Regions from separate parts of the Ruegeria sp. H4 genome, predicted to be linked through region 1. Evidence: riboswitches for the same ligand, from Rfam matches in the RefSeq annotation. Region 1 holds a riboswitch; each other region holds the start of a gene.

Region 1 (5,521 bases):
TAAGATGTTCGATGCAGAAGGGCGCTTGAGCTACAGTGTATCTGCTGCCGTTTTTGAGGATGGCTTTGAAGGCGATACCCTTATCGTCAACGGCGCCGTCGCACCCGTTGCGCAAGCGGTTCCGACCGGCCTTGTGCGGCTTCGCATTCTGAATGCCTGTAACGCGCGTTTCCTTGGATTGTCGATGGAAACCGGGCCAATCACTGTGATCGCATCGGACGGAGGGTTTCTGCCCGCACCGGTCGAGGCGGAGAGCATCCTGATGTCGCCTGGTGAAAGGTATGAGGTGCTCGTGGATATGAGCGCGCTTGAGGCGAACGCCTTGAATGTCAATCTGAACGGGAACGGTGGTGGGTTCTTTGCCAACCTTTTTGGAGGGAACCAAACAGTGACTGCTTTGCGGTTGGCGAGAACCGCACAGACCGGTTTCACCGGGTCAATGCCGACCAAACTTGCCAATCTCTCCCCTGCCCAACCCTCTGAGGCGACAGTCACGCGATCCTTTGAGTTGAACATGAATGTCGGGGCCGATCTTGCCGCACTTGCGCTGGCTTGGGACAATTTCTGCGGCGATGCCGGAGCGATGGCCATAAACGGGCTACCAATGAAAATGGACCGGATTGATGAGACGGTCAGAAAAGGCTATACCGAAATCTGGCGTATCTCAGTTGATGATCAACTTCACCCCTTTCACATCCACGGTTGTTCCTTCCGCATTCTCGCACAAAACGGAGGCCCCGCCCCCGCCTATGCGCAAGGCTGGAAAGATATGGTCCATGTCGAGGATGGCTGGTCCGAAGTTCTGGTGCGGTTCGACCATAATGCGCCTTCTGACGCGCCCTATATGTATCACTGCCACATCCTGGAACATGAAGATTGCGGCATGATGGGGCAGTTCACCGTGTCATAGACCGAATAAACAAACCGCCCCGGGGCGCATCCCGGGGCGGTTTTGAGACTAAACCTCTACTTCTACCTTACCGATCGGGTTGGAACAGCAGGCAAGAATGTAACCGGCTTCGATATCGTCTTCGGATATCCCGCCATTGTGAACCATATGCACCTCACCCGCTGTTTTTCTAACCTTGCAGGTCCCGCAAACGCCGAACGTACAGCCCGAGGGGATGTTCAACCCAACCGACCGCGCGGCTGCCAGAACCGTGTCGGTTTCGGCAACTTTGGCAGTCACGCCGGAGCTTGCAAACACAATCTCAGCTTTGCTGTCATCATCGGGGATAACATCGTCCAGCTCTGGCTGATCGGCCTTGGTTTCAACCGGGGCGCCAAAGCTTTCCTGATGATAGTTGTCCATATCATAGCCCAGCCCGACCAGAGCATCGCGTACCGCCTGCATGAAAGGTTCCGGGCCGCAGCAATAGACTTCACGCTCCAGATAGTCAGGCGCCATCAGGCCCAGCATCAACTGGTTGAACTGCCCCTGATACCCCGTCCAAGGGCGATAGCGGTCGGGCTCTTCAACAACGAATTTCAGATCTAGGCCAGGGGTTCGGCTGGCCATGTGTTCCAGCCGCTGGCGAAAGATGATCTCGGACGGTCGCTTTGCGCAGTTGATAAAGACAATATCCAGATCACGCCCCTCGTCCCACATGCAGGTGGTCATCGACATCATCGGGGTGATCCCGGACCCAGCAGAGATGAATAGATATTTGCCAGCCGTGCTTTCAACATTCGAAAACAGCCCGGCTGGTCCGATGGCTTTGATCCGCATGCCGGGTTGCAGGTTGTCCAGCATCCAGCGCGTTCCAATACTGTCGGGCTGGGCCTTGGCAGTGATGGTGATCGACCGTGGCCGCGAGGGAGAAGAAGAAATCGTATAGGTGCGATGCACAACCCCACCCGGCTGTCCAGGAGCCGGGATTTCCAAAGTCAGAAACTGCCCTGGATGGTACGCAAACATCGACCCAGACGGAGCGCGAAAGGTGAAACTGGCCGTATTTGCCATCTCGGGCACGACCGAGACGCATTCCAGTGTTTCGCTGTCCTGCCAGATATTCACAACCGCGTTGAGATCTTTCATCACCGTTACTCCGCCGCCATTGTTTCGGGGGCCAACCGACCGGCCAACGTGTTGCAATACCAATCCACGAATTGCAGCACACCGGATTCCTGCGTCGGCGAATACGGGCCAGGCAGATAGGCCGGGCTGTTGATACCCAGCTGATTATCCTCGACCACCTGACGGTCTTCGTCATTGGTGGCAATCCAGACCTCGGTCAGACGTTTCAGATCGTAATCGACCCCTTCAACGGCATCCTTGTGAACCAGCCATTTGGTTGTGACCTCGGTTTCAGTCGGGCTGATTGGTGTTACGCGGAACACGATGGAATGATCAGCCAGAAAGTGGTTCCAGGTAGTTGGATAGTGAAATTTCAACAACGCACCTGCATCCGCAAAAGGCGATCGGCCAAGCCAGCGCCGCACGGCGGATTTTCCATCCATCGTATAGCTTTGCGCTCCTTCTTTCAGAGGCATCCGAGCCATACGGAATTGTCCGTCATCATGCAGGTAGAATTGCGAGGGCATCCCGGCGGCTTCGCACCTGTCAAAATGCGCTTGCATATGCAGCGGCGTCTCACCCCCTTCGATCCCTGTGACTGCAGGATCATCAGGGAATGTGCGGCATAGCGCGGGATGGTTGCCACCGCAGTGGTAACACTCGCGGTTATTTTCCCAAACCAGCTTCCAGTTGCCTTTCTCAACAATCGAACTTTCAAAAGCCACTTTGGCGTTGCCCAGATCATGCGGCTCCAGATAAGGGCGCGCGGTATTGGCAAACATGTCGAAATCTGGGGCGTTGTCCGCAAGACAGATGTAAACCAACCCGGCAAGCTCACGGCAATGGACGGTCTTCAACCCATGCTGTTTCGGATCGAAATCCGGCCCCATATCGCGCGCCCACAGCAATGAACCATCGAGCTCGTAGGTCCATTGGTGATAGGGGCAAACCAGCTTAGGCGCATTGCCTTTTGCAGCCTTGCAGATGATCGAACCACGGTGGCGGCAGGTGTTGTGAAATGCCCTGATTTGGTTGTCGGCACCACGCACAATGACAACGCGGTAGGCACCCACAGTATAGGTTACGTAGTCCCCTGCTTTCACCAGCTCGCAGGCCGGAATGGCAAACAGCCAATCGCGATAGTGGATGGCTTCAAGATCGGCCTGAAATACCTGGGGGTCTGTATAAAACGCCTGCTCGAGCGCGTGATCAGGGATGCGACGTGCCAACAGGCTTTGAATGCTGTTCATTTCTGGCTCTCCTGCCGCGCCCCGCGGCATTGCTTGGGCAGATGACAAGGAGGAACCGTCCGGAGGCGCGCGAGGATCACGTCCGAAACATGTGCCCCCACCGCCACCCGCGGTTTGACATATCTGCAAGGCTGGTTTCCGGACTTGAAAGGGGCTTGCGCCCGGTTGCGACACCTTCCCGGGATCCTCGTCCCAGTGGTTGATTGCCGAACCTGACCTTCCTTACCGTTGCGGGGGCAGTGCCGGAATTTCACCGGCTTCCCAATTCTCCGCTGTCTGAGACTCAAACAGCGGCACCTCACATGCACAGGATAGAGTCGCGCAGTTCATATGCTGAGAGACTTGCGACATTTTCAGTTTCAAAACAGACATCTCGATGTCCGGGTCGGATCCGGGTTTGTGAAGTAAAACCCCGGGATACATTTCAGGCACAAACCCGCAATCTTCCGCTTGGCTGGTTTGGCGGTATAAGACATCTTCATAACCGTGCGTCCGTTACGTGCCATCGCCCCAAATGCTAAAAGTAGGAGAGCCCCAATGGAAATCAGACCCTTTGGTGTTGAGATGTGGATGAATGAGTTCGAGACGACCTGCGAACTCAATCTGGCTGAGACCTGCGTCCAGTCCATCACGCTGGGCGAACTGTTCGACATGGCGGGTCAGCACAACAGCATTCTGAACGATCTGTCATCCATGAAGATGACCTATGGCGCAATTGAAGGGTCAGAACGCCTGCGCGATGCGATCTGTGGCCTGTATGACAGACAGGGCCGGGATAACATCCTAACAACGCATGGGACCATCGGCGCGAACTCTCTGGTGCATCAGACGCTGGTATCGCGTGGTGATCACGTGGTTTCCGTGATACCCACCTATCAGCAGCACTACTCCATTCCCGAAAGCATTGGTGCCGAAATCGAACTGCTGCATCTGCGGTCCGAAAACGCCTTTTTGCCCGAACTGGACGAGTTGCGGGCGATGGTGCGACCCGATACGCGCCTGATTGTGATCAACAATCCCAATAACCCGACAGGGGCGCTGATGGATCGCACATTGCTGGAACAAATCGTCGAAATCGCACGTGGTGTCGATGCCTGGTTGCTTTGTGACGAGGTCTATCGCGGAACAGATCAGACAGGCGACGGCTTCACCGCCGCAGTCGCAGACCTGTACGAAAAAGGGATCAGCACGGCAGGCATGTCCAAGGCCTATTCGCTGGCCGGGTTACGGGTTGGCTGGATCGCCGGACCCAAAGAGATGCTGCATGACGTGATGATCCACCGGGACTACAACACGATATCGGTCGGCAAGATCGACGAAATGCTAGCCGCCATGGCGCTGGAACATCGCGACAAGATACTGGCGCGGGCGCACCGGATCACTCGCCAAAACTTGCGGATCGTTCAGGATTGGATCGTAAACGAACCGCTGCTTAGCTGGGTGCCGCCAAAATCCGGCACTACGGCCTTGTTGAAATACGAACTACCAATGTCTTCGCGCGATCTATGCGTGACGCTGTTGCAAGAAGAAGGTGTGATGCTGACGCCGGGCAGCGCAATGGACATGGAGGGCTGGCTGCGGCTTGGATACACCAACCCAACCGAAGATTTGAAAGCCGGGCTGGCCCGGTTCTCGCAGTTTCTGGCACGCCACGCCAAGTCGTAGCGCGCCGAACGGCCGCGCAAGAATTTAGATTAAACCTGTCTAACGCAGTCTCAAACGTCCTGTCCGATCAAAAGAGACGACAAATCCCATGAAATTGGTAGATGTCAGATCGCATGCTTTAGAGGGCATGAAGAGGCTGCAGCGCAAGACCATCCGTGGTCGATTTTCAGAGAGTAAGTAATATTGGAATCCGCCACCCAATTCGTTGATACCGCCTTTATCGGGCTCTGCCTGTTTTGTGCTAACCTGCTGTTTCTACGAAAGCGCGATACCGGTGTGTTCATGCCACTGGCCGCACTGTTTCTTATACAAGGCCTGTCCTCTATTGGCGCTTTGATCGCCGACGCGTCGGGAAGTGAGGACGAGTTCAATCTTGTGATGCGCGTTAGCGTGCTTGTCGTCCTGTTTGATTTCGCAAGCCCCTTTCTTTTCTGGCTTTATGTCCGCGCCTTGACCAGCGAAGCGGATGAAGCGCCCAAGCCTAGGCTGCGGTATCACCTACCCCCGATCATCATATCCGGGCTGCTCATGTCATCGCTGATGTTTCTGCCAACGGATCTGAGCGATGTTGACCTACCTGAGGACGATC
Region 2 (5,521 bases), 300 kb from region 1:
AAGGGCATTATCACACCGTCTCGGGCGAAGGAGGCCATGTCGGCCTTGCGCCGCGCCACCGGGATGAGGTTGATATCTTTGACGCGGCCCGGCGTATTGCACCCGAATGCTTCTTTGGTGACAGCCTGAGTTTGGAAGCTGAGATGTTCCTCAGCGGCACCGGATTACCGATCTTGTATCGAGCAGTGGCAATGGCGGCGGGTCAAACCAATATCTCCGCGCGCCCGGCGCGGGATATCCTGCAGGATGCGCGATCCGGCACTGATCGGCACGCGGTTCAAACCGCATCGCTGTTCACAACGCATCTGGGCGCTTTGCTAGGGGATATGGCCGTCACATTGATGCCAATAGGCGGCGTCTTTCTGGTCGGTGGCGTGGCGGAAAAAAACCGCTGGCTGTTCGGAGACAGTTTTCTGGATGCCTTCAACAATGGTGGCCGGTTCAGCGAGCTGCGGCGCGGAATGGATCTCTATATCTCAGAACAGGTCGAATTTGGCATTGTTGGCGCTAACAACTTCTGCAAAAATGCCCTCATGCGGTAGAACCGCCTGACAATTCTCAATGAAGGAACGCGGGATGATCCTGTGCTGCGGAGAAGCGCTGATCGATATGATCACCGAGCCTACAGTCTCGGGTGCCCAAGGGTATGTACCCCATTCTGGAGGTGCAATTTTCAACACGGCGATCGCGTTGGGGAGATTGGGCGCGCCTGTTGGCATGTTGACCGGCCTGTCGTCCGATATGTTTGGTGAACAATTGGCGGATACGCTGAAAGCGAGCCATGTGGATACCTCCCATGTGATCACCAGCGACCGCCCAACCACTTTGGCGTTTGTGAAACTGGTCGATGGTCATGCATCGTACAACTTCGTTGACGAGAACACCGCCGGGCGCATGCTTCAGCCCGAGGATCTGCCCGACCAACTGCCCGCCATCTCGACCCTGTATCTAGGCGGTATCAGTCTTGCCTGCGAACCCTGCGCCGATGCTTATGCTGCCTTGCTAAGCCATCACGGGACGGATCGAGCGGTGATGTTGGACCCCAACATCCGACCGGGGTTTATCCAGGATCAGACCAGATACCGCACCCGTTTGAATGCCATGATTGCGCAGACCGATATCCTCAAAGTCTCGGATGAAGATCTGGACTGGATCATTCCGGGGCCCGAAACCCATGCCGAGAAAGTGCCTTTGTTGCTGCAAGCCGGTCCCGCGGTTGTGATTGTTACACGTGGGAGCCAGGGGGCTTCGGGTTATCTACGCGATGGCTCGGAAACCACGATACCGGTTAAAGCGGTTCAGGTTGTCGATACGGTGGGGGCGGGCGATACGTTCAACGCTGGCGTGCTGGCGGAACTTCACCGTTCCGGACATCTGACCAAAGCCGGGCTGCGCGATCTGACAAAAGAAAGCCTGCGTGCAGCTTTAGCGTTGGGTGCAGATGTTGCAGCAGTCACCGTATCGCGTGCCGGGGCCAACCCGCCCTGGGCGCACGAGCTCTAGTCCCAAAAAGGGAAGTCACATGAAACGTTCCGACATCAACCACATCAAGACCGATGCACAGGCCTTTATCCAGTCTTTCGGTTTCATCCTGCCCCCCTTTGCCGACTGGTCTCCGGATCAGATGCGCAGCGCCAAGGCCGACACGATCCGCGCCCGGGGACTGGGATGGGACATCACCGACTACGGGCAAGGCAAATTTGATGAGCTTGGCCTGTTCCTGTTCACCCTGCGCAATGGGGATGAGAACGATCTGAGCCAGGGTCGTGGGATGCTTTATGCAGAAAAACTGCTGATCTCGCGCGACAAGCAGCTGTCGCCGATGCATCGTCATATCGTCAAAGCCGAGGATATCATCAACCGGGGCGGCGGCGATCTGGTGATGGAGATCTATGCCTCGAACCCCGATGGCAGCGTAGACCGCGACACACCGGTTGTGGTGCCCAGCGACGGATGCGATATCACCATCACTCCGGGCGAATTGCTGCGCCTGAAACCCGGCGAAAGTGTAACCCTTATGCCCGGAATCTGGCACGCCTTCTGGGCCGAGCGCGGGGATTGCCTGATCGGCGAGGTCTCAACCGTAAACGACGACCGCACCGATAACGTGTTCGAACAACCCATCCCCCGCTTTGCCACGATCGAAGAAGATACCGAGGCCGAATTCCTGTTGGTTGCGGATTACTGATCTACCCCGAGATTGACCCGAGCCTCTCAGCGATTGCTTGACAAGCGTGTCTTGTCCAGAATAGCTGACCTGTGATGGTTCCCGCAGCTTTGGGTGCGGGATGAAAATGGGAATACGGTGCGGCCCCCGGAATATCGGAACAGGCCAAGTCCGTAACTGCCCCCGCAACTGTAAGCGGAGAGCGACGCCAAATCACCACTGGCCCGAGAAGGCCGGGAAGGTTGGCCAAGCAACGACCCGCAAGTCAGGAGACCTGCCATCACCTGTGAAACCAACCCGGGACGGGGCGTCCTGGAAGGAGGATTGATGGCATATTTGCGCCCTTTGGGGACTGGCACTTTCGACACGGGCGTTCTGCGCGTTGAGGGTGGCAATGAACCGCAACGCTGATCACTTTGTGCTGATCTGCTCGACCTGCCAGGGTGAGATCGAAGCCAGCGCCGCCCAAATTCTGCTGGACGCGTCGCTGCCAGACGGGTTCGCTACGCGACTGATCCCGTGCATGGCAGGATGCGAACGTCCCATGGCCATCGGTCTGCAAGCCGAAGGCAAGGCGCAATACCTGTTTGGCGATATTCAAAGCACCGCCGATCTGGATGCGATCGCCACCTTCGCCCATCAGTACCGCGACAGCGAGAGCGGTTGGACCAGCGCAACGGATCGCCCCCCCGCCTTGCTGTTCAAAACTCTAGCACGTCTGCCTCGTCTTCCAAAGGCGGGTAAGGCATGAGCTTTCTGGTCGCGGAGAATCTGGAATACTACGCCCTGAATGGCGATGTGTTGCTACAAGGCGTCTCGTTCTCTTTGGAAGAAGGGGCGATCCTTGCCATCGCCGGTCCGAACGGTGCCGGCAAAACAACGCTGCTGAACCTGCTCTGTGGGGTCGAGCGTCTGGCGCTGGGGGACGTACGGATCAACGGTCAAAGCCTGCGCAGCCTGTCTGCGCAGGAACGCGCCCGGACCATTGCGGTTGTTGGTCAGCAGGAACTGCCCGATGGCCGCCTAAAGCTGCGCGACTACATTGCGCTGGGCCAGATTCCCATTCAAAGCAACCGCTCGGCAGAAGACCACAAGATGGATCTTGCGCGCGTTCTACGCACGACCGAGCTAACCCATCTGGCGGACAAGCCGATGCAGCGGCTCTCGGGCGGCGAACGCCAACGCGCTCATATCGCGCGTGCATTGGCGCAGAACCCCTCGTTGTTGTTTCTCGACGAGCCCACCAATCATCTGGACCCCGATGCCAAAGGGCACATGCTGTCGCTGGTGGCCGAACTGGGCGTGACGGTGGTGATGATCGTGCACGACCTTGTCATGATCCCGGAATTCGCCAGCCATGTCGCGCTGATGAAATCCACACGCATGACGGGCTTTGGGCCAGTCGACCAGATACTAACGCCGGATCATGTGCGCGACACGTTTGGTGTTGACTACCTGTGCTTCCAGCACGAAGGGCGCGTGATCCCGGCGCTGGATATCCGAAAACGAACGCTTTCATCTTAACAGGAGACATTGATGAAACAGAAAATTTGGTCAGCTTTGATGATCACCGGCTTGGCCAGCGGCGCGGCGGCCCATGAAGTAACCGTGGACAATTGCGGCGAACCGCTGGTGTTCGACGCCAAGCCGGAACGGCTGGTTGTGCATGACATGAACATGACAGACATGGCCTTTGCGCTGGGCCTGCAAGAACACATCGTTGGCCTGACCGGTATCACAGGTTGGTATAAGACCAGCCCTGATTTCGATAAGCTGCGCGGTGACATCCCGGAACTGGCGCCGAAATACCCAACCGTCGAAAACCTGGTTGCGGCCGAGCCCGATCTGTTCTTCGCGGGCTGGTATTATGGCATGAAGCCCGGCGGCGACGTGACCCCGGACACTCTGGCCCCGTTCGGCATCAAGACAATGATCCTGACCGAAAGCTGCGTGCATCTAGACAAGGACCGCCCTGAGGCCAGCATGGACCTGCTGTTCAACGATGTGCTGCGTCTGGGTCAGGTCATGCATGTCAAGGAAAAGGCCGAGGAACTGGTAGCAGGCTGGAAAGAACAGCTGTCTGCCATCGAAGCCAAGACCGCCGATCTGGCCAAACCCCGTGTATTCTTACTGGACGGCCCGGCAGATGCGCCCTTTACCGCTGGCAAATTCGCCATCCCCGATGCGATGATCGCAGCGGCTGGCGGCGAAAACGTCACCCATGATATGGACACTAGCTGGGGCCGCACCTCGTGGGAAGCGGTTGCTGCATCGAACCCGGAATTTCTGGTGCTGCTTGACTATCAGACCGGCAACGGGGCAGAGGACACGTTCAAGTTCCTGCAAGAGCACCCAGTGATGTCCCAAACAGATGCGGTCAAAAATGAACGCTGGATCGGTCTGCGTTACGAAGAGTTGACACCGGGACCGGCAAATATCGACGCGATCCAGAAGATGGCGGATGCGATGCACCCGACGGCGACCAACTGATATGGTCCAGACGGGCCGGATAGTTGTGCTGGGGGCGGTCGTTCTGACCGCCCTTTTGCTGCTGTCGACAGTCTACGGTACAACCCCGATCCCGGTGGCGGATGTCATTGCCGCCATCGGCCTGGGCACAGGTCTGTCAGAAGGCGAGATGTCGCCGCTGCATCGGATCGTGTTTGATCTGCGCCTGCCGCGTGCGCTGTTCGCCGCTGTCATCGGTGCGGGGCTTGGTGTTGTGGGGGTGGTTCTGCAAACCACCACGCGCAACGACTTGGCCGACCCATTTCTGTTCGGTCTCTCGTCGGGCGCGGCTGCGGGCGCTGTTCTGGTCATCACGGTCACCGGCGATGTGCTGGGCATATGGACCCTACCGCTGGCTGCGTTTTGCGGCGGCCTGATCGCATCAGGCATCGTGCTGGCCTTGGTCCAGGGGTTGCGCACAAGTGCACCGGAAAAACTGATCCTGGCGGGGCTTGCCGTGTCTTTCCTGTTCTCCGCCATCACCAACTATCTGATCTTTTCCGGAGACAACCGCGCCGCCCATTCGGTGATCTTCTGGATGCTGGGCGGACTGGGCCTTGCCCGGTGGGAGACGTTTCCACTGGTCTTGATCGGGCTGGCCCTGATCCTGGGCTATGCACTCTATCGCAGCCGCTGGCTTGACGCCCTTCTGACCGGAGATTTCACCGCCGCCACGTTGGGTATCCCGGTGCAGGGCCTGCGCTTTCGTATGTTCTTTGTTGCAGCCCTCGCCACGGCAAGCTTCGTGTCAGTCGCGGGTGTCATCGGTTTTGTCGGTCTGATGGTCCCTCATATCGCGCGTGGAATAGCGGGAACGCTCCATCGCAACCTGTTGATCACCTCGGC
Region 3 (5,521 bases), on a different contig from region 1:
TGCCAAGATCGGAACGGTCGTCGCGTTTAGACCTGCAATATTCAACCGGCTGTCCCCCACCATATATATGCCGTGATCGTTGCGCAGTTGCTCGACCAGTTCGGGGGCCGCGCCGAGGCGTGAGAACATGCCGCGGTGCTGGGCGACAAAGCCGAACCGGTCTGATCCGGTCAGCCTCTGCAACTCGCCGGCCAGTTGCTGACGCAGCCCCAGCATCGAAAGGCGCACCTCCTCCAGCTCAGCGGCCCAATCTGCGCGCAAGGCGTCGTCGTTCAGGATGGTGGTCACGACCCGTGCGCCATGGTCCGGCGGAAACGAGTAGTTCTGGCGGTTCAGGAAGGCCAGCGTCGACTGGTTCAATGCCGTCTGCGCCGCATCATCGCTGATCGCCATCAGCAGGCCGGTCCGCTCACGATAGACGCCGAAGTTCTTCGAACAAGACGCCGCGATCAGGCAGCGCTTGACCGACGATGCCACCAGACGGGTTGCCTGCGCGTCTTCCTCAAGACCGTCGCCGAAACCCTGATAGGCGATGTCGATCATGGCAACCAGCCCAAGCTCGTTGATCAGGTTCACCACCTCTTGCCACTGCACGGGGTTCAAGTTTGCGCCGGTCGGGTTATGGCAGCAACCATGCAGCAGAACCACGTCGCCCGCCTTGGCAGTTTTCAGGTCCTCGATCATACCGTCGAAATCAACGCCGCGGGTTTCGCCGTCAAAATAGCGATACGGAACCGCCTCGATACCCAAGTAGCTCAGGATCGACAGGTGGTTTGGCCATGTCGGGTTCGATACAAACACGCGCGCCTCAGGATTGGCCATGCGGATCATCTCGAACGCTTGACGGCAGGCACCCGTCCCGCCCGGTGTCGCAACGGCGGCAATTTTGGTACGCGGCACCGTATCGCCAAGGATCAGCCCGATCATCGCATCGGCATAGGCCGGATCACCTGCCAGACCGGTATAGGCTTTGCTCTCCTGCTCCTCCAGAATGCGCTTTTCGGCGGCTTTGACCGCACGCATTACCGGGGTAACACCTTCGGCATTCTTGTAGACGCCGACACCCAGGTCGATCTTCTGATCACGCGGGTCTTCGCGGTACATCTGCATCAGCGCCAGGATTTTGTCGGCGGGCTGCGGTTTGAGGTTCTCGAACATCAGATTTCTCCGGTTGCGACGGGCAGGGTTGGGAAGGCACCCCATTCAGCCCAGGAGCCGTCATAAAGCGCGTGGTCTTTTTTGCCCATGCGTTCAAGCGCAAGGCTTAGGATTGCAGCGGTCACGCCTGAACCGCACGAGGTGATCGCCGGTTTATTCAGATCCACGCCTGCGGCCTCAAACACGGCGCGGCACGCATCGGGCGACTTCATCGTGCCGTCACTATTTAGCAGGCTGCCAAAGGGCACGTTGCGCGAGCCTGGTATGTGGCCCGATCGCAGCCCTTCGCGCGGTTCAGCCTCGGTTCCGGCAAAGCGGGCGGCGGCACGGGCATCGATGATCTCATGATCAGCCAGTTTGGCGGCGGCGGACACCTGTGTTACGTCGCGTACCAGATGGTTCTGTACCCGGACGGTCATATGGCGATCCCGGATCACAGGGGGCAGATCTTCGACCTCTCGCCCTTCGGCCTGCCATTTCGGCAAACCCCCGTCCAGAACGGCGATATTCTCTTGCCCCATCAGACGGAACAGCCACCAGACCCGCGCGGCCGACATCAGCCCGGCCCCGTCATAGACGACCACCTGATGACCATCGCCCACGCCGATCGCCCGCAGGCGTGACATGAACTTCTCGACCGGCGGCGCCATATGCGGCAAGTCCGAGCGGTGGTCCGAAATGTCATCAATATCGAAGAAGCGCGCGCCGGGGATGTGGCCCGCATCATATTCCGCCTTGGCATCGCGATTCTGCGCGGGCAGATACCACGACCCGTCCAGAATCCGCAGATCCGGGTCCTTGATATGCGCAGCCAGCCAGTCGGTAGATACCAGGGTTTTCGGATCGTCTTGCATCAAAGCCTCCCCTAAGCGAGTCTGAGTTTCCCTATATCCGAGCGGCCAAACGTGCAAGCCATGCCAAGGCCTGCACCCCCCGGCGCGCTGACAATTTTTTCCAAACATACACGTTTGCCTGCTTGACAGGCGGCACCCCGCGCCAGACACCTGCCGGACATGGTTTCCAAAGGGGAATTCCCCCTGAGGAATGAAAAGGGAATCCGGTGCGACAGTACCTGTCAATTCCGGAACTGCCCCCGCAACTGTAGGCGGAGTTTCGCCCCATCATGGCCACTGACCGAGGCAATCGGTTGGGAAGGCCGGGATCGAAGCCAATCCGCAAGTCAGGAGACCTGCCATGTGCAAACCGGGCGAAAGCCCAATTCTTAAACCTTTCTGCCGTCGGGTGTGACGGGAAGGAGACTAAACTATGCATATCGAACCGGGCGTCGTAAATGGCGCCAAACTTGTCTTGAGCTACGCCACCGCAACTGGCGTAGGGCTCTATACCGCTAAACTGGCATGGGACAGCCTGAAAAGCAGCGGCCTTGCCAGCCTGGCCATTCGCTCAGCCCTGACCACCGGGCTGGTTTTCACCTTCTTTGAGGTGTTGCCGCACTTCCCGGTCGGGGTGTCGGAGGTTCATTTTATTCTGGGATCGACCCTGTTTTTGTTGTTCGGTGCGGCCCCTGCCGCTATCGGCCTGATCGCGGGCTTGTTTATCCAGGGGTTTTTTCTGGCGCCTTTCGACCTGCCACAGTTCGGAATGAACATGACAACGTTGCTGGTACCGTTGTTTGCCTTGCAGGCCTTGGCCAACCGCATCATTGCGCCGAATACAGCCTATATTGATCTGAAGTATTCTCAGGCACTTGCGCTATCGACGGCCTATCAGGGCGGTGTCGTCATCTGGGTGGCGTTCTGGGCCTTTTATGGCCAAGGATTTGGGGCCGAGAACTTTACAGCGGTCGCCAGTTTCGGCGCTGCCTACATGCTGGTTATTCTGATCGAACCGCTGGCCGATCTAGCCGTGTTGGCCGCAGCAAAATCCATGCGAGGTCTGGGCCGGATTGGGCTGTTTACGCCCCGCCTCCACAACGCTGTATAACCCTATTGCGCCGCGCTACCCAGCGCGGTGCAACCTGAAATGCTGAACAATTCCGATCACGCTTATGATGATCCAAAAGCCTTCAATCAGCATCGACGCCAGATTGAAGTTCTGAAGCAACGAATAGACGATCAAAACAGACCCCAGCAGGTTCACCACGGGAAACGCCAGATCTTCGGAATTCATATACCGCATCTGCGTCGCGAAATAGGCGGCAACCACGATCAGAGCCCCGAAGGAACCGATGGCGTCCACGATGGTCAGACTGTTGAAAAACTCACTCATCAATGAACCTTGCCGTTTTCCTGAACATCCGGCTGTTGCGCATAGTGATGCATGTTCAAAAACGCCGCCCCTTCAGCACCTGCGCGATATCCGTGCGGGACATCCGCTGCAAATCGAAGTCCCTGCCCCGTTTGCAAAGACACCCAAGCCTCACCTTTCAGAATGTCCAGCGTGCCGCTGAGCACAAAGACCTCCTCGGTCACACCAGCGGCATGGGCAGGGGACTCATGGCTTTGGTTCGGGTCGAGGTTGACGTGAAATGTCTCTGCCCCCAAGGCCGGATCAAAGGGGAAAACGATCTTGACCTCGATACTGCCGGGAAAGGTAACGGTTTGAAAAACCGACGGATCACCATTCACGGTGTCGATCAACGCGCTGAGCGGCAGCTGAAATCCTTTGGCAATCTTCCAGAGCGTGGCGATCGTCGGGCTTGATTCGCCGCGTTCGATCTGACCTAGCATCGCTTTGCTGACACCGGTGATTTCGGCAACTTTCGACAGGCTCAACCCCGAAGCGGCCCGCACATCCCTTAGTTTCAGTGTTATTTCGTCCGGAGCCATGCCGTTGTCTTTCGAATCCTCTTGTGCGTTATAGCGCACATATGATACGTGCGCTATAACGCACATTCCCCGCATATCGCAACCGGGGCAAAAGGGAAACAGCATCATGCCAATGTACCGATCCAGAACCTCTACCCACGGCCGCAACATGGCCGGTGCCCGCGGCCTGTGGCGTGCCACCGGTATGCAGGACGATGATTTCGGCAAGCCGATCATCGCCATTGTCAACTCCTTCACTCAATTCGTGCCGGGTCACGTCCACCTGAAGGATTTGGGCCAGATGGTCGCGCGAGAGGTTGAAAAGGCTGGCGGTGTTGCCAAGGAATTCAACACCATCGCGGTGGATGACGGCATCGCCATGGGCCACGACGGGATGCTCTATTCCTTACCCTCGCGCGAAGTAATCGCGGATTCGGTGGAATACATGGTCAACGCCCATTGCGCCGATGCGATGGTCTGTATCTCGAACTGTGACAAGATCACGCCAGGCATGTTGATGGCTGCGATGCGTCTGAACGTTCCAGCGATCTTTGTCTCGGGCGGGCCGATGGAGGCTGGTAAAATCGACATCGCTGATCTGGATGCCAAGAAGATCGACCTTGTAGATGCCATGGTCGCCGCCGCTGACGACCGGTTCACCGACGAGCAGGTTCAGCATATCGAGGAAAACGCCTGCCCCACTTGCGGCTCGTGCTCGGGCATGTTCACGGCGAACTCAATGAATTGTCTGGCCGAGGCACTGGGTTTGGCACTGCCAGGCAATGGCTCCACCCTCGCCACTCATGCGGACCGCAAACAGCTGTTCCTTGAAGCAGGTCGCCGGATCGTCGAGATCACCAAGCGGCACTACGATCTGGACGAAAAAGGCTTCCTGCCACGCGAGATCGCAACGTTTGATGCCTTCGAGAACGCCATGAGCCTGGATATCGCCATGGGTGGATCGACCAACACGGTCCTGCATCTGCTGGCAATCGCCCACGAAGGCGGCGTCGATTTCACCATGTCCGACATGGACCGGTTAAGCCGTAAGGTGCCGTGCCTGTGCAAAGTCGCACCGAACACCGAGAATGTGCATATGGAGGACGTCCACCGCGCCGGTGGCATCTTCTCGATCCTCGGTGAACTCAGCCGCGCTGGGTTGTTCCACAACCACTGCAGCACTGTTCACACGCCGACCATGGGCGAAGCAATTGCCAATTGGGACATCAAGGTTGCCAACAACCCGGCGGCGCAGGACCTGTTCAAGGCAGCCCCGGGCGGTGTACGCACCACGCAGGCGTTCAGCCAGTCGAACCGGTACAAGGAACTGGACACCGACCGCGAAGGCGGTGTGATCCGGTCCAAGGAACATGCGTTTTCTCAGGACGGAGGCCTTGCGGTTCTGTTCGGTAATATCGCGCTGGATGGCTGTATCGTTAAAACGGCGGGCGTGGATGCCAGCAGCCTGACCTTCACCGGCTCGGCCTATGTCTGCGAAAGCCAGGATCAGGCGGTCAGCGACATCCTGACCGGCAAGGTGAAAGAAGGCGACGTGGTCGTCATCCGCTACGAAGGTCCGCGTGGCGGGCCGGGGA
Region 4 (5,521 bases), on a different contig from region 1:
GTTCATTACCACATCCACCCCGCGGGCCTGCGCCGTTTCAGCAGCCTCAGGATGCTCGACTCCGATCTGCATCCAGATGGTCCGAATCTTGGGGAACACTTCTAGCGCCTCATCGACGATGGCTGGAACAGCCTCGGAGCGCCGAAAGATATCGACCATATCGACAGGTTCAGAAATCTCGGACAGCGCACCACGCACCGTTTGGCCAAATAATTCCTTGCCAGCATGGCCCGGATTGACGGGGATCACGATATATCCTTTCAACGAAAGATACCGCGCTACATAATAGCTGGGCCGCACCGGATTCATCGACACCCCAACCACAGCGACGGTTTTGGTGCGGTGCAGGATGGTTTTCAGATGATCGTCGGAATAGTCAGCCATGGCCGCATCCTAATCACAGCCGCAAAAAAGAAAAAAGCGCCCAAGAAGCCTTGGGCGCCAGTTGTTGGAACGAGGGACAGTGAAATGACCCGCGGCAGTTCCGTTCCGCGGTCACTGTGACATTTAGGCATGATCTGGTTAAAAAAAAGACCAAGCACTCATTTTTGTGATGACTTTCTACAAAAAACGGAAATCTGCCTAGTCTTCGTACAGAATGACGGGCCAATTCTCTTCGGCCAGATGGATATTTGCCGTCCTGTCCTGTTCCCAAATCCGCTCAACCGCCGGGGAATGAGTGAGGTACAAACGCCCATCCACGACCTGCCATGCCATGGGGTCAGTGCTTTTCAGAACACCATTTGCCATCGCATAGGAACAATAGCCCCCGAACTGAGGCGCAAAGGCGCGCGGGTTGCTTTCAAACCGTTCGCGATTTTCCTGCGACGCAAAATGCCACTGGGCCCCTTTCCACATGACGGCAATGCTTGGTTCACCCCGAACCGGTACTGTACTGTCGAAATAGGACACTGGATCATACCCCGCCATCGCGGCGCCATCGGTCGCAAAATAGACAGGTTTGTCCTGCGCCCAAGCGAAAGGTGCAAAAGCGATGGCTGTCAGTATACCGAATATGAAACGGCGGTTTTGCATCTGGGTCCTGTAGCAAAGAATCGAGCACCTAAGATGCAATTTTTGAACCGCTGTGAAACCCCCGTTGACGTGGATGTGAACATCCTTGCGAATGCATGGCAGCCCTTAATCAAAGATGTCTTCTATAACATCCCAGGCTTCATCCAGAACACGATAGAACGTGCTCTTTTTCTTCTTCTTTTTTCGAGACTTCGGAGGTGCTGCATGGCTGATCGCCGTACGAGCAGGCTTTGATTTTTGAACTTTGTGCTTTGGCAACATCTTAAGGTCGTGCAGAGGCGCACCACAGCTTGAACAACTCAGCTCGTGCCGTTTCTTCCCGGTCAGAACCAGGGCAGCCCGAGTACCGCAATAGCAGCAGGTTGCGATTTTGGACGGTCCGGAAATAGCGATCTCCTGTCTAATGGTGCCGAGAGGCATATAGGGCGATTGCGGCAGCATTTGAGACGTTCAGTGACCCAAATCCCCCGGATGCGTCAATTTTCACCAATTGATCCACAGTCTCTTTGGTCTTTTGCCGCAATCCCGGCCCTTCAGCACCCAATACCAGTGCCACAGGTCGATCCCTTTGGTTCCCCAGGGCTGTTTCAATAGTTTCATTCGCCTCGCCATCCAGACCGAGCACCAGAAACCCCATCGACTGAAGCTCGGTTATGGCATCGGCCAGATTGCGCACCCTTAGATAAGGCTGACGTTCCAATGCGCCGCTGGCGGTCTTGGCCAGTGCCCCGGTTTCAGGGGCCGAATGATGCCGGGTTCCGATCACAGCACTTGCACCCAGTACTTCGGCTGACCGAAGAATCGCACCCACATTATGTGGGTCCGTTACACGGTCCAGTAGGATCACGCGGGGATGTTCCCGTCCGATGCAGTTCTCGGCCAAACCGCCCCACTCCAGCGGCTTAACCTCAAGCGCTGCCCCTTGATGCACCGAACCCGCATCGATCGGGGCACTGAACTTGCGCGGATCAACCATCTCGGCCTCGATCCCTGCGAATTCAATGGCTTCGAGCAGTTTGTCCCGCGCGTTTCGTGTCACAATCAGGCGCAGTTTCTGGCGCTTGGGGTTCATCAAGGCGTCGCGCACGGCGTGTAAACCAAACAGCCAAACCGTTTCGGCCGCTGCTGCTTTTCGTGCCTGTTCCTTTTCAACAACCCACTTGGGTTTTTTCATTCTGAGGGCCTCCGGGCCATGAATTCGCTTTCCTGCGTCAATGCCGTATTTTCCTGTTGACGCTCCTTTGGTGCGCTAGTAATCACGCCTCCACGTCAGGTGCAACGCCTGACAGTGGGCGACAGGCCGCAAGGTGTGGCAGGGGACTGTAACTCCCTCGCGGAGACGCACGCCTGGTTCGATTCCAGGGTCGCCCACCACTCTTACAAAGCTTCCAGATACCAAAGCATAACGCCCCCGCCATTGGTCGGTGTCTTCAGTTATGAAGAGCAGTCTAGTTATTCGTCAAACATTTGGTTCAGTGAAGTGCTCGCTGTTAACCTTTTCGAAAGCCGCAGGCTAAGCCCAGCCATGCCGCCCAGCGACTGCCACAGGTCGTTTTTCTGCACCCGACGTTGCGGTTGTCGGCGACACGCTTGACAAGCACCGTATCAGTGCCGCATGTCCGATCCGTTGGTGTCCTCGTAAGAGGATGAAAAGGGAATGCGTCAACGGGTTTACCGCCAAACGCAGCCGCCCCCGCGACCGTGACCGGAGAGGGTGCCCAAAGCCACTGGCCAAAGGCTGGGAAGGCGGGACATCCGACAGGGTATACACCCTGACATCCGCAAGCCGGGAGACCTGCCAGCGCCCGAAGATGAAACCGGACGGGGTGTTCCGGTGTGGGGCTTGGATCGGCCCACATGAAACCCCGTCCCCCAGATTTGACTAAGGGGGATGAGAGAGATGAGTAAAGCCGCACCAGTTGAACTGCTGGTCTGCACAACATGCCGCCGTGGCCTGGCAATCGAAGATGACACCCAGCGCCCCGGCGCTTTGCTACATAAGGCGCTGGAACAGGCGGGCGTGCCAGATGGGATCCATCTGAAACCCGTAGAGTGCCTGTCAAATTGCGATCAAGGCTGTTCCATCGTGTTGCGCGGCGGACCCACGCGTTGGACTTTTGTCTACGAAAACCTCAACGAAACCGACCATGTCGAAACGATCATCGAAGGTGTGACCAAGTATTTGGCCACTGACGATGGTTTGGTCAAATGGCGCGAACGTCCTGAACATTTCCGCAAAAACTGTGCGGCCCGTATTCCCCCGATTGGAGCTTGACCCATGTCTACTCTTGAAAAACTTCCCGTCACTGTCATCACCGGCTTTCTGGGCTCGGGCAAAACCACGCTGGTCAAGCACCTGATGCAAAACCCGCAGGGCAAGCGTCTGGCGGTGGTGGTCAATGAATTCGGCGATGTTGGCGTTGATGGCGACATCCTGAAATCCTGCGCGATCCCGGATTGCCCGGCGGAAAACATCATGGAGCTCGCGAACGGCTGTATCTGCTGCACCGTGGCCGACGACTTCATCCCGACCATCGAAGCCTTGATGGCACTGGAGCCGCGCCCTGACCACATCCTGATCGAAACCTCCGGCCTCGCCTTGCCTAAGCCGCTGCTGAAGGCGTTCGACTGGCCCGATATCCGGTCGAAAATCACCGTTGATGGCGTGATCGCGCTGGCCGATGCCGAGGCCGTCGCAGCCGGTCGCTTTGCGCCGAATGTGGCAGCGGTGGATGCTCAGCGCCTCGCCGATGACTCGATCGACCATGAAACGCCCCTATCCGAGGTGTTTGAGGATCAGATTTCCTGCGCCGATATCATCCTGCTTACCAAGCCTGATCTGGCCGGTCCCGAAGGCGTGGCCAAAGCGAAAGAGATCATCGCCGCCGAGGCCCCACGACCGCTACCCGTGGTCGAGGTCGCCGAGGGTGCGGTGGATGTGCGCGTCGTTCTGGGTCTTGAGGCCGCAGCCGAGGATGACATGGATGCTCGCCCGTCGCATCATGACGGTCACCACGATCACGAGCATGACGATTTCGAAAGCACCATCGTCGAGTTGCCGGAACAGTCTGATCCCGCCGATCTGGTCGCCAAAATCGAACGTCTGGCCACTGAGCTGAACATTTTGCGCGTCAAAGGCTATGCCGCCGTTCAAGGCAAACCGATGCGCCTGCTGGTGCAAGCCGTCGGTGCTCGTGTGCGTCACCAGTACGACCGCCCGTGGGGGCCCGGCGAGGAACGCCGCTCGCGCATGGTAGTGATCGCCGAGCATGACGACATCAAAGAAGCAGAAATCCGCGATATCCTCGCGGGTGTAACCGAGGCTGCCGAGTAAGGCCCATGCACGTCGTCTTCCGCGAAAGCCACGGGTTAGAAGAAACGGAAACCCCAACCGATCTGGGCCAGAGCCCGGCGGATTTGGTGGTGCTGTCCTTCTCGGACAGCGACCTTGGCGCTTTCGCGGCAGGCTGGCATCGCGGTGGCGGGCCCGAGGGGCGCATGCCCACGATGCGGTTGGCGAACCTGACGGCGTTGAAACATCCTCTGTCCGTCGACACCTATGTGGAACAGACGTTGGAGGGCGCCAAGGGCATTCTGATCCGTCTCATTGGCGGCGTGCCTTACTGGGCCTACGGGTTGCAGCAGGTTCTGTCACTGGCGCAGGCCAAGGGCATCGCGCTGGCCGTCCTCCCCGCCGATGGGCGCGAGGATACGAGGCTGGATGAATATTCCACCCTGCCCGTCTCGACCCTGCGGCGGCTGGCGCATCTGTGTGACACGGGCGGCGAGGTTGCCGCACAGGCCGCACTGGCGCAGATGGCGCTGGCGGCGGGGCTGTATGCCGGGCCGGTGATGGGAGCCAAGACGATCTCCGAATGCGGTACGTGGTGCCCGGATCGGGGCGTGATCCCGGTTAAGACGGCCTTTGCGGGCGACGCAAAACGCATCGTTGTCACCTTCTATCGCGCCTATCTGACCTCGGCGGACACGGCCCCCGTCGCCGCCGTGATCCGCAGCTTGCGGGATCGCGGGTTCGAGGCGGTGGGCCTTTTCGCCCCTTCGCTCAAGGCTCCTGCTGCCGCTGAATGGCTGCGTGACAGCATCGTCGCGCTGAAACCTTCGGCGATCATCAACGCAACCTCTTTCTCTGGCAAAGGCGCATCGGGTACGTCCCCTCTGGACGCAGCGGGCGTGCCCGTGTTTCAGATGGCCCTCGCCACGTCACGCCGCAAGGCATGGGCCGAGGCGGAACGAGGCCTCTCCCCAGCCGATCTCGCCATGCATGTTGTGCTGCCCGAAGTGGACGGGCGCATTTCGGCGGGCATTGCCTCATTCAAGGAACCGGGCAAGCGTGATCCGCATCTGGAATATTCCCGCTTTGCCCACCGGGCTGAGCAAGAGCGGATCGAAGCGATCATCAACCGTGTCACAGGCTGGTTGACCCTTCATAACAAGCCCAAGGCAGATCAGGTACCCGCGCTGGTGC

Evidence for each region. A riboswitch is a leader RNA that binds a small molecule or an ion and turns the genes downstream of it on or off. The one in region 1 is predicted to bind cobalamin.
Region 2: linked by a shared signal. The riboswitch ahead of ACR0KG_RS09405 (DUF1636 family protein) and the one ahead of ACR0KG_RS10690 (aromatic ring-hydroxylating oxygenase subunit alpha) in region 1 are both predicted to bind cobalamin.
Region 3: linked by a shared signal. The riboswitch ahead of ACR0KG_RS18990 (energy-coupling factor ABC transporter permease) and the one ahead of ACR0KG_RS10690 (aromatic ring-hydroxylating oxygenase subunit alpha) in region 1 are both predicted to bind cobalamin.
Region 4: linked by a shared signal. The riboswitch ahead of ACR0KG_RS14930 (DUF1636 family protein) and the one ahead of ACR0KG_RS10690 (aromatic ring-hydroxylating oxygenase subunit alpha) in region 1 are both predicted to bind cobalamin.

What each region holds. Positions count from the first base shown of each region.
Region 1 covers NZ_JBQFOC010000001.1:2,190,780-2,196,300, forward strand. The annotation lists gene ACR0KG_RS10680 (multicopper oxidase domain-containing protein) at 1-910, shown strand, start outside; gene ACR0KG_RS10685 (FAD-binding oxidoreductase) at 959-2,038, opposite strand; gene ACR0KG_RS10690 (aromatic ring-hydroxylating oxygenase subunit alpha) at 2,044-3,267, opposite strand; cobalamin riboswitch at 3,380-3,583, opposite strand; gene ACR0KG_RS10695 (aminotransferase) at 3,805-4,932, shown strand; gene ACR0KG_RS10700 (helix-turn-helix domain-containing protein) at 5,116-5,521, shown strand, end outside.
Region 2 covers NZ_JBQFOC010000001.1:1,888,949-1,894,469, reverse strand. The annotation lists gene ACR0KG_RS09420 (glucokinase) at 1-542, shown strand, start outside; gene ACR0KG_RS09415 (carbohydrate kinase family protein) at 577-1,503, shown strand; gene ACR0KG_RS09410 (D-lyxose/D-mannose family sugar isomerase) at 1,523-2,188, shown strand; cobalamin riboswitch at 2,247-2,463, shown strand; gene ACR0KG_RS09405 (DUF1636 family protein) at 2,562-2,918, shown strand; gene ACR0KG_RS09400 (ABC transporter ATP-binding protein) at 2,915-3,691, shown strand; gene ACR0KG_RS09395 (ABC transporter substrate-binding protein) at 3,704-4,657, shown strand; gene ACR0KG_RS09390 (iron ABC transporter permease) at 4,659-5,521, shown strand, end outside.
Region 3 covers NZ_JBQFOC010000004.1:162,779-168,299, forward strand. The annotation lists gene ACR0KG_RS18980 (amino acid aminotransferase) at 1-1,158, opposite strand, end outside; gene sseA (3-mercaptopyruvate sulfurtransferase) at 1,158-2,012, opposite strand; cobalamin riboswitch at 2,156-2,369, shown strand; gene ACR0KG_RS18990 (energy-coupling factor ABC transporter permease) at 2,425-3,102, shown strand; gene ACR0KG_RS18995 (CBU_0592 family membrane protein) at 3,118-3,387, opposite strand; gene ACR0KG_RS19000 (helix-turn-helix domain-containing protein) at 3,387-3,947, opposite strand; gene ilvD (dihydroxy-acid dehydratase) at 4,054-5,521, shown strand, end outside.
Region 4 covers NZ_JBQFOC010000002.1:682,406-687,926, forward strand. The annotation lists gene ACR0KG_RS14905 (CoA-binding protein) at 1-384, opposite strand, end outside; gene ACR0KG_RS14910 (YHS domain-containing (seleno)protein) at 583-1,035, opposite strand; gene ACR0KG_RS14915 (hypothetical protein) at 1,141-1,455, opposite strand; gene rlmB (23S rRNA (guanosine(2251)-2'-O)-methyltransferase RlmB) at 1,436-2,209, opposite strand; tRNA gene ACR0KG_RS14925 (tRNA-Tyr) at 2,326-2,409, shown strand; cobalamin riboswitch at 2,647-2,852, shown strand; gene ACR0KG_RS14930 (DUF1636 family protein) at 2,936-3,310, shown strand; gene cobW (cobalamin biosynthesis protein CobW) at 3,314-4,369, shown strand; gene cobN (cobaltochelatase subunit CobN) at 4,375-5,521, shown strand, end outside.